Regions from separate parts of the Fructobacillus tropaeoli genome, predicted to be linked through region 2. Evidence: predicted binding sites of a transcription regulator. Region 2 holds the regulator's gene; the other holds the start of a gene.

Region 1 (4,432 bases), on a different contig from region 2:
AAAAGATTTGGTATATGTATGCCGGATCAAACCGTGAATTTGCCAAGCACTACGGTCCCTACCTCGTGCAGTGGGAAATGCTGAAGTGGGGGCTTTCCTTAGGGAAGGTTGCTTATGATTTCGGTGGTGTTGGCGAATTTGACCACACTGACGGTCTTTATAAGTTTAAGCACGGCTTTGCCTACCATGACCCACAGGTTGCCTATATTGGGGAGCTGGATTGGGTTGTCGACCAGGCAGCCTATCAAAAATACTTAGAACAATTTGCCTAGCCGATGATGGTAGCCCCTAGTTGTGTGAACTAGTCGACTAGCAAACAAGACAAGAAAGGCATCCAATGACCATTAAAATGATTGCATCCGATATGGATGGTACGTTTTTATCCGGTGAAGATAGTTACGATCAAGAACACTTTGCCCGGGTTTTGTCACAATTAAAGGAAAAAGGCGTGCGCTTTGTCGCGGCCTCCGGTCGACAAGTGGCCAATTTAAAGGAGCTTTTTGAGCCAATGGCCGCTTATGGCTTGTTAGACCAAATCGATTTTGTCGGTTCCAACGGGTCGGTGGTAACAACACCGGGCCAAGAGTTGTATGCGGTTTATTTGACACCGGAACAGATTCGCAAGGTAATTGATTGGAATGCCTTAAATCCCCAATCAGCTGACAATGTGATTGTTTTGGCTGGGGTCAACGGGACCTATATTTCTAACCACGTCAGCCAAGAATTTAAGGAAATGCTGTCGATGTTCTATCCAAATGTCGTTCAGGTCGAAAAACTCTTGAAGATTGATGATAAGATTTTAGGTGTTTCTTTCGTCTGGCCTCATGAAGAGGTGCAAGAACATGTTCAACAGTTAGAGGAAGTTTTTGGCGAAGAAGTCCACGTCACCGGTTCTGGTTTTGGTTCCGTTGATGTTTTGCCAAAGGGTGTTGATAAGGCGGCGGCCTTGGAAGTTCTCCAAGATTATTACAATGTCATGGATAACGAAGTGATGGTCTTTGGTGATAATACCAATGATTTGGAGATGTTGGCGAAGTATGACAACTCCTACCTGATGCCAAATGCTATGCCATTAATGCACGATGCCCATAAGCGTTTGGCGTTGAAGACAAACGTTCAGGATGGCGTGTTAGCAACCATTGAAAGCGAATTGAAGCTTGATAATCAAGTGGAAATGGATTAAAAAAGACTCAGCTGAGTCTTTTTTTCTTGCCTATAAAATTAGATTTGTTACCGGCTAACTTTTAGGCCGAAACTGATTTTTAATTGGTTTCCTGTTCTGGGATACCAAAATAATTAACGCCGATAGCAAACAAAACACCGATAAAAGTATCAACAATTCGTAAGAAGACGTAGTCGATGGTGGCATCCATTGGGATGGTCAAAGCAATCAACAAGAGGGCTGCGAGACCACCGACAATTCCTAGACTACAGTCTAAAGCGTTGAGAATAACAATCGTGCAGATAACAAAAATTGGAATAATGACGATTGGCATCCAACTATTGTGGTGTGTAAATTCTCGGATCAAAAAGTAAAGTAGTGAGAAGAAACCACCAACACTATTTGATAGTAAACGAATTTTGGCAAATTGAATGGTATTGTCCCAATCTTCTCGAAGGGCGAAGACGGCCGCCAGGGCGGGAACCGACGCTGGTCGGTCGACAAAGTGATAAACGAGTAAGACCAACATCACAACAATGGCGGTCTTCACGGTCCGCATGCCGACGTGGATCTGTAACTTTTTCATGGGGTGCTCCTATTTTATTGATAGTATTTAGCGTATCATAGATAGTAAGATAAAGGTAATGATTGTCCAATCAGTGAGGTAAAACATGATTAAAAATCCAGTACTTGATCAATTACATGACCACCAATCAATCCGCTCTTTCTCCGATCGGCCAGTGACCGATGAGGAAGTCGAAGCGATTTTCTCTGCAGCCCTTGCCGGACCGAATATGCAAAACTTTCAGCCAGTCACCTTTATTGAAATCACCGACCAAGACCTCAAGAGACGGGTCACTGAAAAGGTGAAGATGAAGTACATCGAAAATGCCACTCGGTATTTTGTTGTTACCGTCGATTGGCACAAGGTTTTGTTAAATCAGGACGCTGAAACCCGGGCTATTATGGAAGAACGCATCCAGCACTACCAATATTTGGAGGGCGGGATTGTTTCGGCTTCGATTGCCTTAGGTCGTGCTCAGGTGGCGGCTGAATCGCTTGGAATCGGTTCTGTCACAATGGCAGGTGCAATGGGCGCCTTTGAACTCTATGAAAAGGAATTGGACTTGCCAAAATACGTTAAGCCAATTATGGGCTTTTCACTTGGCTACCCTGATCAAAAACCAGGCATCAAACCTAAGTTGCCATTGGCTGGTTCATTGATGAAGGACCATTACGATGACGACCAAATGAAGGCTGCCATTGAGGAATATGATCAAACGATGGCCACTTACTTTAAGGGGCGGGATATTGATTCCAATTGGACGAAGCATAACGCCTCTTTGTTAACGAAGGGTGCTGCGAACACCGCCTTATCTCAATACCCTCATGATAAGGGACTTGATTTAAAATAAAATAAAGATGTATAAAAAGTCGTGCGAGCTCTATTGATGGAGGCCTTGGCCGGCTTTTTCTTTTGAATAAAACGAATTTCACCTTGTTGACAAATAGGTCTTAGGTGCTATACTAAAGTCAGATTAGCACTCGATGTGTACGAGTGCTAAAAATATAAACGGAGGTTGTGATTCATGTTAAAGCCCTTAGGAGACCGCGTGGTCGTCAGTGTTGCAGAACAAAGTGAAAAGACAGTTGGTGGCATTGTCTTAGCCGCTAATACGCAAGAAAAGCCAGTAACCGGTAAGGTTGTGGCAACAGGGAGTGGCTTGGTGGCCGATTCAGGCCAGAAGCTGGACATGACAGTCAAAGAAGGAGACCAGGTTTTATTTGACAAGTTTGCTGGTCAGGAATTGACTTATGATGGTCAATCATACTTGGCTCTCCATGAAAAAGATATTATCGCCATCGTTGATTAAACAACAATTACAAGACAATTAGCACAAATAATGATGATTTCAATCAGTTTTGGTTAAAGGAGTAGGGAAAATGGCAAAGGAATTGAAGTTTGCGGAAGACGCTCGCTCAAAGATGAAGGTCGGAGTTGATAAGTTGGCCGACACTGTGAAAACAACGATTGGGCCAAAGGGTCGCAACGTTGTTTTGGAAGAATCTTATGGTTCACCAATTATTACCAATGATGGGGTCACAATTGCCAAGGCGATTGAATTAGAGGACCACTTTGAAAACATGGGTGCCAAGTTGGTTGCCGAAGTCGCTTCAAAAACTAATGACATTGCGGGTGATGGTACCACTACTGCCACCGTTTTGACTCAAGCGATTGTTGGCGAAGGACTTAAGAACGTGACGGCTGGTGCTAACCCTGTTGGCATTCGAACGGGTATCGAAAAGGCAACGGCAGCTGCTGTTGCGAAGTTGCATGAAATGTCTCACACGGTTTCAACGAAGGACGAGATTGCCCAAATCGCCTCAATTTCAGCAGCCAGCGATGAAGTTGGTTCTTTGATCGCTGAAGCAATGGAAAAGGTTGGTAACGATGGTGTGATTACTATCGAAGAATCAAAGGGAATTGAAACCACTTTGAACGTTGTCGAAGGAATGCAATTTGACCGTGGTTACATGTCACAGTACATGGTTACTGATAACGAAAAGATGGAAGCTAATTTGGACAACCCTTACATCTTGATTACGGACAAGAAGATTGGTAATATCCAAGATATCTTGCCTGTCTTGCAACAAGTTGTGGAACAGGGTCGGGCAATGCTGATTATCGCCGACGACATCACCGGCGAAGCTTTGCCAACTTTGGTTTTGAACAAGATGCGTGGTACCTTTAATGTTGTTGCGGTCAAGGCACCTGGCTTTGGTGATCGTCGTAAGGCCATGCTGGAAGATATCGCTATCTTAACTGGTGGTACGGTTGTCACGGATGACCTTGGTTTGAACTTGAAGGATGTGACTATCGAACAATTGGGTCAAGCCAATAAGGTCAATATCACCAAAGATAATACGACCGTTGTCGAAGGTGCTGGTGACAAGGCAGCCGTGAAGGAACGGGTTGACTTGATTAAGCAACAAATTGCCGACAGCACCTCAGAATTTGACAAGGAGAAGTTGCAAGAACGTTTGGCAAAGTTGGCCGGCGGTGTGGCTGTCATTAACGTTGGGGCTGCTACTGAAACGGAATTGAAGGAACGTAAGTACCGAATCGAGGATGCTTTGAACGCTACTCGAGCTGCCGTTGAGGAAGGCTTCGTTGCTGGTGGTGGAACTGCTTTGGTCAACGCCATGGCTGCCGCTGCTGCCGTTGAAGCAACAGGTGACGTGGCTACGGGTGTTAAGACCGTTGTGGCC
Region 2 (4,432 bases):
CCAAGGCAACGGCTTCATCAGGGTTGATTGAGTGGTTTGGTTCCTTACCAGTCATCTTCTTCACTGATTCTTGGACAGCAGGGATACGAGTTGAACCACCGTTCAAGATTACTTCATCAATGTCGTTAAATGACAAGCCAGCATCCTTCAAGGCGTTCATCACAGGTGCTTCGGCCTTCTTGACCAAATCAGCTGTCAATTCGTTGAACTTTGCGCGAGTCAAAGAAGTTTGCAAGTGCAAAGGTCCTTGGTCGCCAGAAGCGATAAATGGCAAGTCGATTTGTGCTTCAGTAGCTGAAGACAAAGTCTTCTTAGCAGTTTCAGCGGCATCCTTCAAACGTTGCAAGGCCAACTTGTCTTGCTTCAAGTCGATGCCGTTTTCCTTCTTAAATTCATCAGCCAAGTAGTCGATAATCTTAGCATCAAAGTCATCACCACCAAGGTGAGTATCACCGTTTGTTGACAAAACTTCGAAGACACCGTCGCCTAATTCAAGGACAGAAACATCAAATGTTCCTCCACCAAGGTCATAGACCAAGATCTTTTCATCCTTATCCAACTTGTCCATTCCATAAGCCAATGAAGCGGCCGTTGGTTCGTTGATGATACGTTCTACTTCCAAACCAGCAATCTTACCGGCATCCTTGGTAGCTTGACGTTGAGCATCGTTAAAGTATGCAGGAACCGTAATTACGGCCTTGTCAACCTTTTCACCCAAGTAGTCTTCTGCATAGCCCTTGATGTACTGCAAAATCATGGCTGAAATTTCTTGTGGTGTGTAGTCCTTACCATCAACGGTTACCTTGTAACCTTCTTCGCCCATGTGAGACTTAATTGATGAAATCGTGTCTGGGTTTGTGATTGCTTGGCGCTTTGCAACGTCACCAACCTGGGTCTCCCCATTCTTAAATGACACAACTGAAGGTGTCGTCCGACCACCATCAGGGTTTGTAATAATCTTTGGCTTGCCACCTTCCAAAACGGCAACAGCTGAGTTAGTAGTTCCTAAATCAATTCCGATAATCTTTGACATAGTATATCGACCCTTCCTATTTTTTAAATCATATTCTTAAGCTTTTTAAGGTGTGGTGCCAAAAGGCTGAGTCACCAGATATTTGCTGTTTGACAAATATTATTGTCCAACCGCGACCATCGCTGGACGAATGACGCGATCTTGAAGGACATAGCCCTTTTGCAAGACCGTTGCCACTTGGTCGGCCTTGATTTCGCCTTCTGCCGGCACGGATTGAACACCCTGCATGGTATTGGGATCAAAATCATCACCAACTTGGCCGACCTCTTGAATACCATTGGTTGTCAACGCCTGCTTCAAAGTCTTCAACGTGATTTCAACACCCTTGTGGATTTGTGCCACCTGGTCGTCATCCCCCACTTCAACGGCAAGAGCGCGCTCCAAGTTATCAACCACCGGTAAGATGGCTTCGGCTAATTTCTGGCCGTCATACTTGCGAATATTTTGAATTTCACGAGCATTACGACTTTGGATGTTTTGAATTTCAGCCTGAGCACGAAGTAATTCGTCATCCTTCTTCTCAAGGGCTGCTTGCAAATCAGCTAGTGGATCCACTGCTGGTTCCTCCACTGATTCTGCTTGCGTCTCTTCTGATTTGTCCTTAGCTTCTTCTTGAGTTTGGTCTGCATCAGCAAATTCCTTTGCCTCTGTTTCTTCCTCAATATCAGCTTGCTTCAAATCTTTTTCATCTTCAGACTTCGCCACGGGCGTTCCTCCTTTTGGTTAAACATATTCGAGTAATTTTGTATCTAGTGCTTTGGCAAAGGTTGATAATAATCGGGCAACCTTAGCATATGGCATCCGAATGGGACCCACTAATGCGATCACACCGCCATCATCGCCACCGACCGAAAACAGTGCGGCCAGAATGGCGTAATCCTGCAAAAGCGACGTTGGCAACTCCTGACCCAAGCGAATCGTCACCGACTGTTTTTGTGTCACAGCCAATTGGCGCACCGCCTCAGGCGAGTCAAACAACTCCAAGACCGACCGGGCTTCCTTCAGGTTTAAGTAGGCGTCGTCGGCCACCTCTAAGAGGTTGAGCCGGCCACCAATGTGGACCTGCTCTTCAACCGATCGAGCCAACACTTCACCGAAGAGCTGCAGGAAAGCTGCCGGGCTTTCAACATTGCGTGAAAGCGTGACGGGCAACTCTTCTGAATTCATCAGTGAAAGAACCTCTTGAACCGGTCTGCCAACCATCTGTGCATTGATATAGGCCACCATGTCCGTTAAGGACGAGACGGTCATTTCTTTTGGTAGGCGGAAAGTTTGTGAGGTTACCTTCCCATCAGACGTTGCTAAGACGGCCAAAACCTGTTGCCGTTCCAATTGAATTAATTGAAAGGACGAGATTTTTAGGTTAACGGCCTTTGGTTTTAACACCAATGCCGTTAACCCCGTCATGTCTGCTAATTGCCGGGCCGTTTGGCCAAGCAAATCATCCAATTCATGGAAGTTACCACGAATCCGTTGGGCAATCAGCGCAACATCTTGGTCAGAAACCTGGTCGGCCACCATTAAGTGGTCAAGGTAGTAGCGGTAACCAGCTTTTGAAGGAATTCGACCGGCGGAGGTGTGGAGCTTTTTAATCAGCTCGGCTTCCTCCAAGAAACTCATCTCATTGCGAATCGTTGCCGGTGAAAATTCCAAATTTAACTGGTCATGTAAGGTCTTTGACCCGACCGCTCGGGCGGTCTGGGTATATTCATAAATAATCGCCGCCAAAATTAATTGCTGTCGATCAGTTAGCATCAACCCAAACCCCCTTTAATTTTGTTTAGCACTCAAAACTCTTAACTGCTAACAACTATATTATACAAAAGATTCAGAAAAATGCAAACTATTTTTAGCACTCTTTACAAACGAGTGCTAATTTCATGAAAACCCCCATCTATCAACCTTATCAGCGATTATGTCATGGCAAAGAAAAAAGCAGATTAAAATTAATCTGCTTTTTCTTGAAAGTATTCACGTGTATTTTGTTGGTCAATCAGCAACTGGTCAACCAAGGCTTCTGCGGAGTCGAACTTCACTTCATTGCGTAACTTCGCGTACCACTGAACCTTTACCGGTTCGCCATAAACTTCATCGGCGAAATCAAAAAGGTTGATTTCAACCGTCACCGGTCGGTTCGCTTCAAAAGTCACATTGCGACCAATCGAGGCCATGCCATCAACCCAGCGGCCATCAACATAGGCGCTCACAGCGTAAACGCCGATACCAGGCAGGAATTCAACTTCCGGCGTCCAGATATTAATCGTTGGGAAGCCCAGCGTTCGGCCACGAGCATCCCCATGGACAATCAGCCCAGTAGTTTCGTGAACGCGACCAAGACTTTCCGTTACGGCGACCAAATCACCTGCTGCTAGGTCCTGGCGAATCTGCCTTGAGGCCACCTTGGCAGCTGATTTACCGAGGGTCTTCTTAGCAACCGTCAGGACATCAAAGCGACCAGCAGCATATTCAGGCAGGTGAGCCATGTCAGCTTGGTACTCCTTCTTGCCGTAGCGGTGGTCAAAGCCCGCAACAACGGTATGAACCTGGAGAGGCAAAAGGATTTCCTTAATAAATTCTTCCGGATGCAAGGCCGAAAGGTGTGACGTCAATTGAAGGCAGTACACCCGATCAACGCCCAGCTTCCCTAAGAGCTGAACCTTCTGGTCCAGGGGTGTTAAATCATGCCAGGGCTGGGGCAGTTTTTTAAATACTAGGCCCGGGTAAGGGCTATAAGTCAAAACGGCCAGTGGCAAGCCATTTTCGTGTGCCACCCGCGCCGCTTCCTGGATCACCTTTTGGTGGCCCAGGTGAACCCCGTCAAAAAAGCCCATTGCTAGCACTTGTTTGCTAGTCAACTGGGGCAATTCTTTTAATGGATAATGCAAAGATATTAATTCAGTCATGGGCATATTATAGCAGAGTTTTTACCAATTCAATCACTTAGCTTGTTTCAATTTTGGGCAAAGAAATACCGCGACCGCCAAAGTTGCTGGTCGGTATCAAAGGCGTAGACCGCCAACAACTGGTCTTGGCCATACACCTGATAGTAACCGGCTTCATTTTGTGGCCAGGTGCTAACTGGAATTTTTTGCCCGTTCTTGACCGCAAAAACCTCGTCTTGGGTCAACACCTTCTTCGGCCAAGTCAACACGGACTCAATGGCATGCACGTGCGTTAAAATTTCAGGATAATCCATCGCCAACAAGTCATCGAGTGGGACGGCTTGGTCGATGGTAAAGCCAGAGCCGGCTGTGCGTTTCAAGGCCGTCATCGTCGCAGGCAGTCCTAATTTTTGACCGAGGTCATAGGCCAGGGTTCGAATATAGGTTCCCTTGGAAACTTGGGCCAAGAAGTCCATTTGCTGGTAAGGTTGCCCTTCAACCCAGGTTAATGGACTAG

The links. The regulator HrcA, encoded in region 2, represses chaperone genes, less so after heat shock. The targets are predictions, from matches to a motif close to TTAGCACTCNNNNNNNNNGAGTGCTAA.
Region 1: the regulator HrcA is predicted to act here: its motif matches at 2,701-2,727, upstream of groES (co-chaperone GroES).

Annotation. Positions count from the first base shown of each region.
Region 1 is NZ_BOJU01000003.1:43,772-48,203, reverse strand. It holds gene FT12353_RS04330 (lipid II:glycine glycyltransferase FemX) at 1-272, shown strand, start outside; gene FT12353_RS04325 (Cof-type HAD-IIB family hydrolase) at 338-1,183, shown strand; gene FT12353_RS04320 (FUSC family protein) at 1,263-1,748, opposite strand; gene FT12353_RS04315 (nitroreductase family protein) at 1,837-2,577, shown strand; gene groES (co-chaperone GroES) at 2,752-3,036, shown strand; gene groL (chaperonin GroEL) at 3,107-4,432, shown strand, end outside.
Region 2 is NZ_BOJU01000002.1:173,272-177,703, forward strand. It holds gene dnaK (molecular chaperone DnaK) at 1-1,033, opposite strand, end outside; gene grpE (nucleotide exchange factor GrpE) at 1,133-1,738, opposite strand; gene hrcA (heat-inducible transcriptional repressor HrcA) at 1,757-2,788, opposite strand; gene ribF (riboflavin biosynthesis protein RibF) at 2,980-3,936, opposite strand; gene truB (tRNA pseudouridine(55) synthase TruB) at 3,984-4,432, opposite strand, start outside.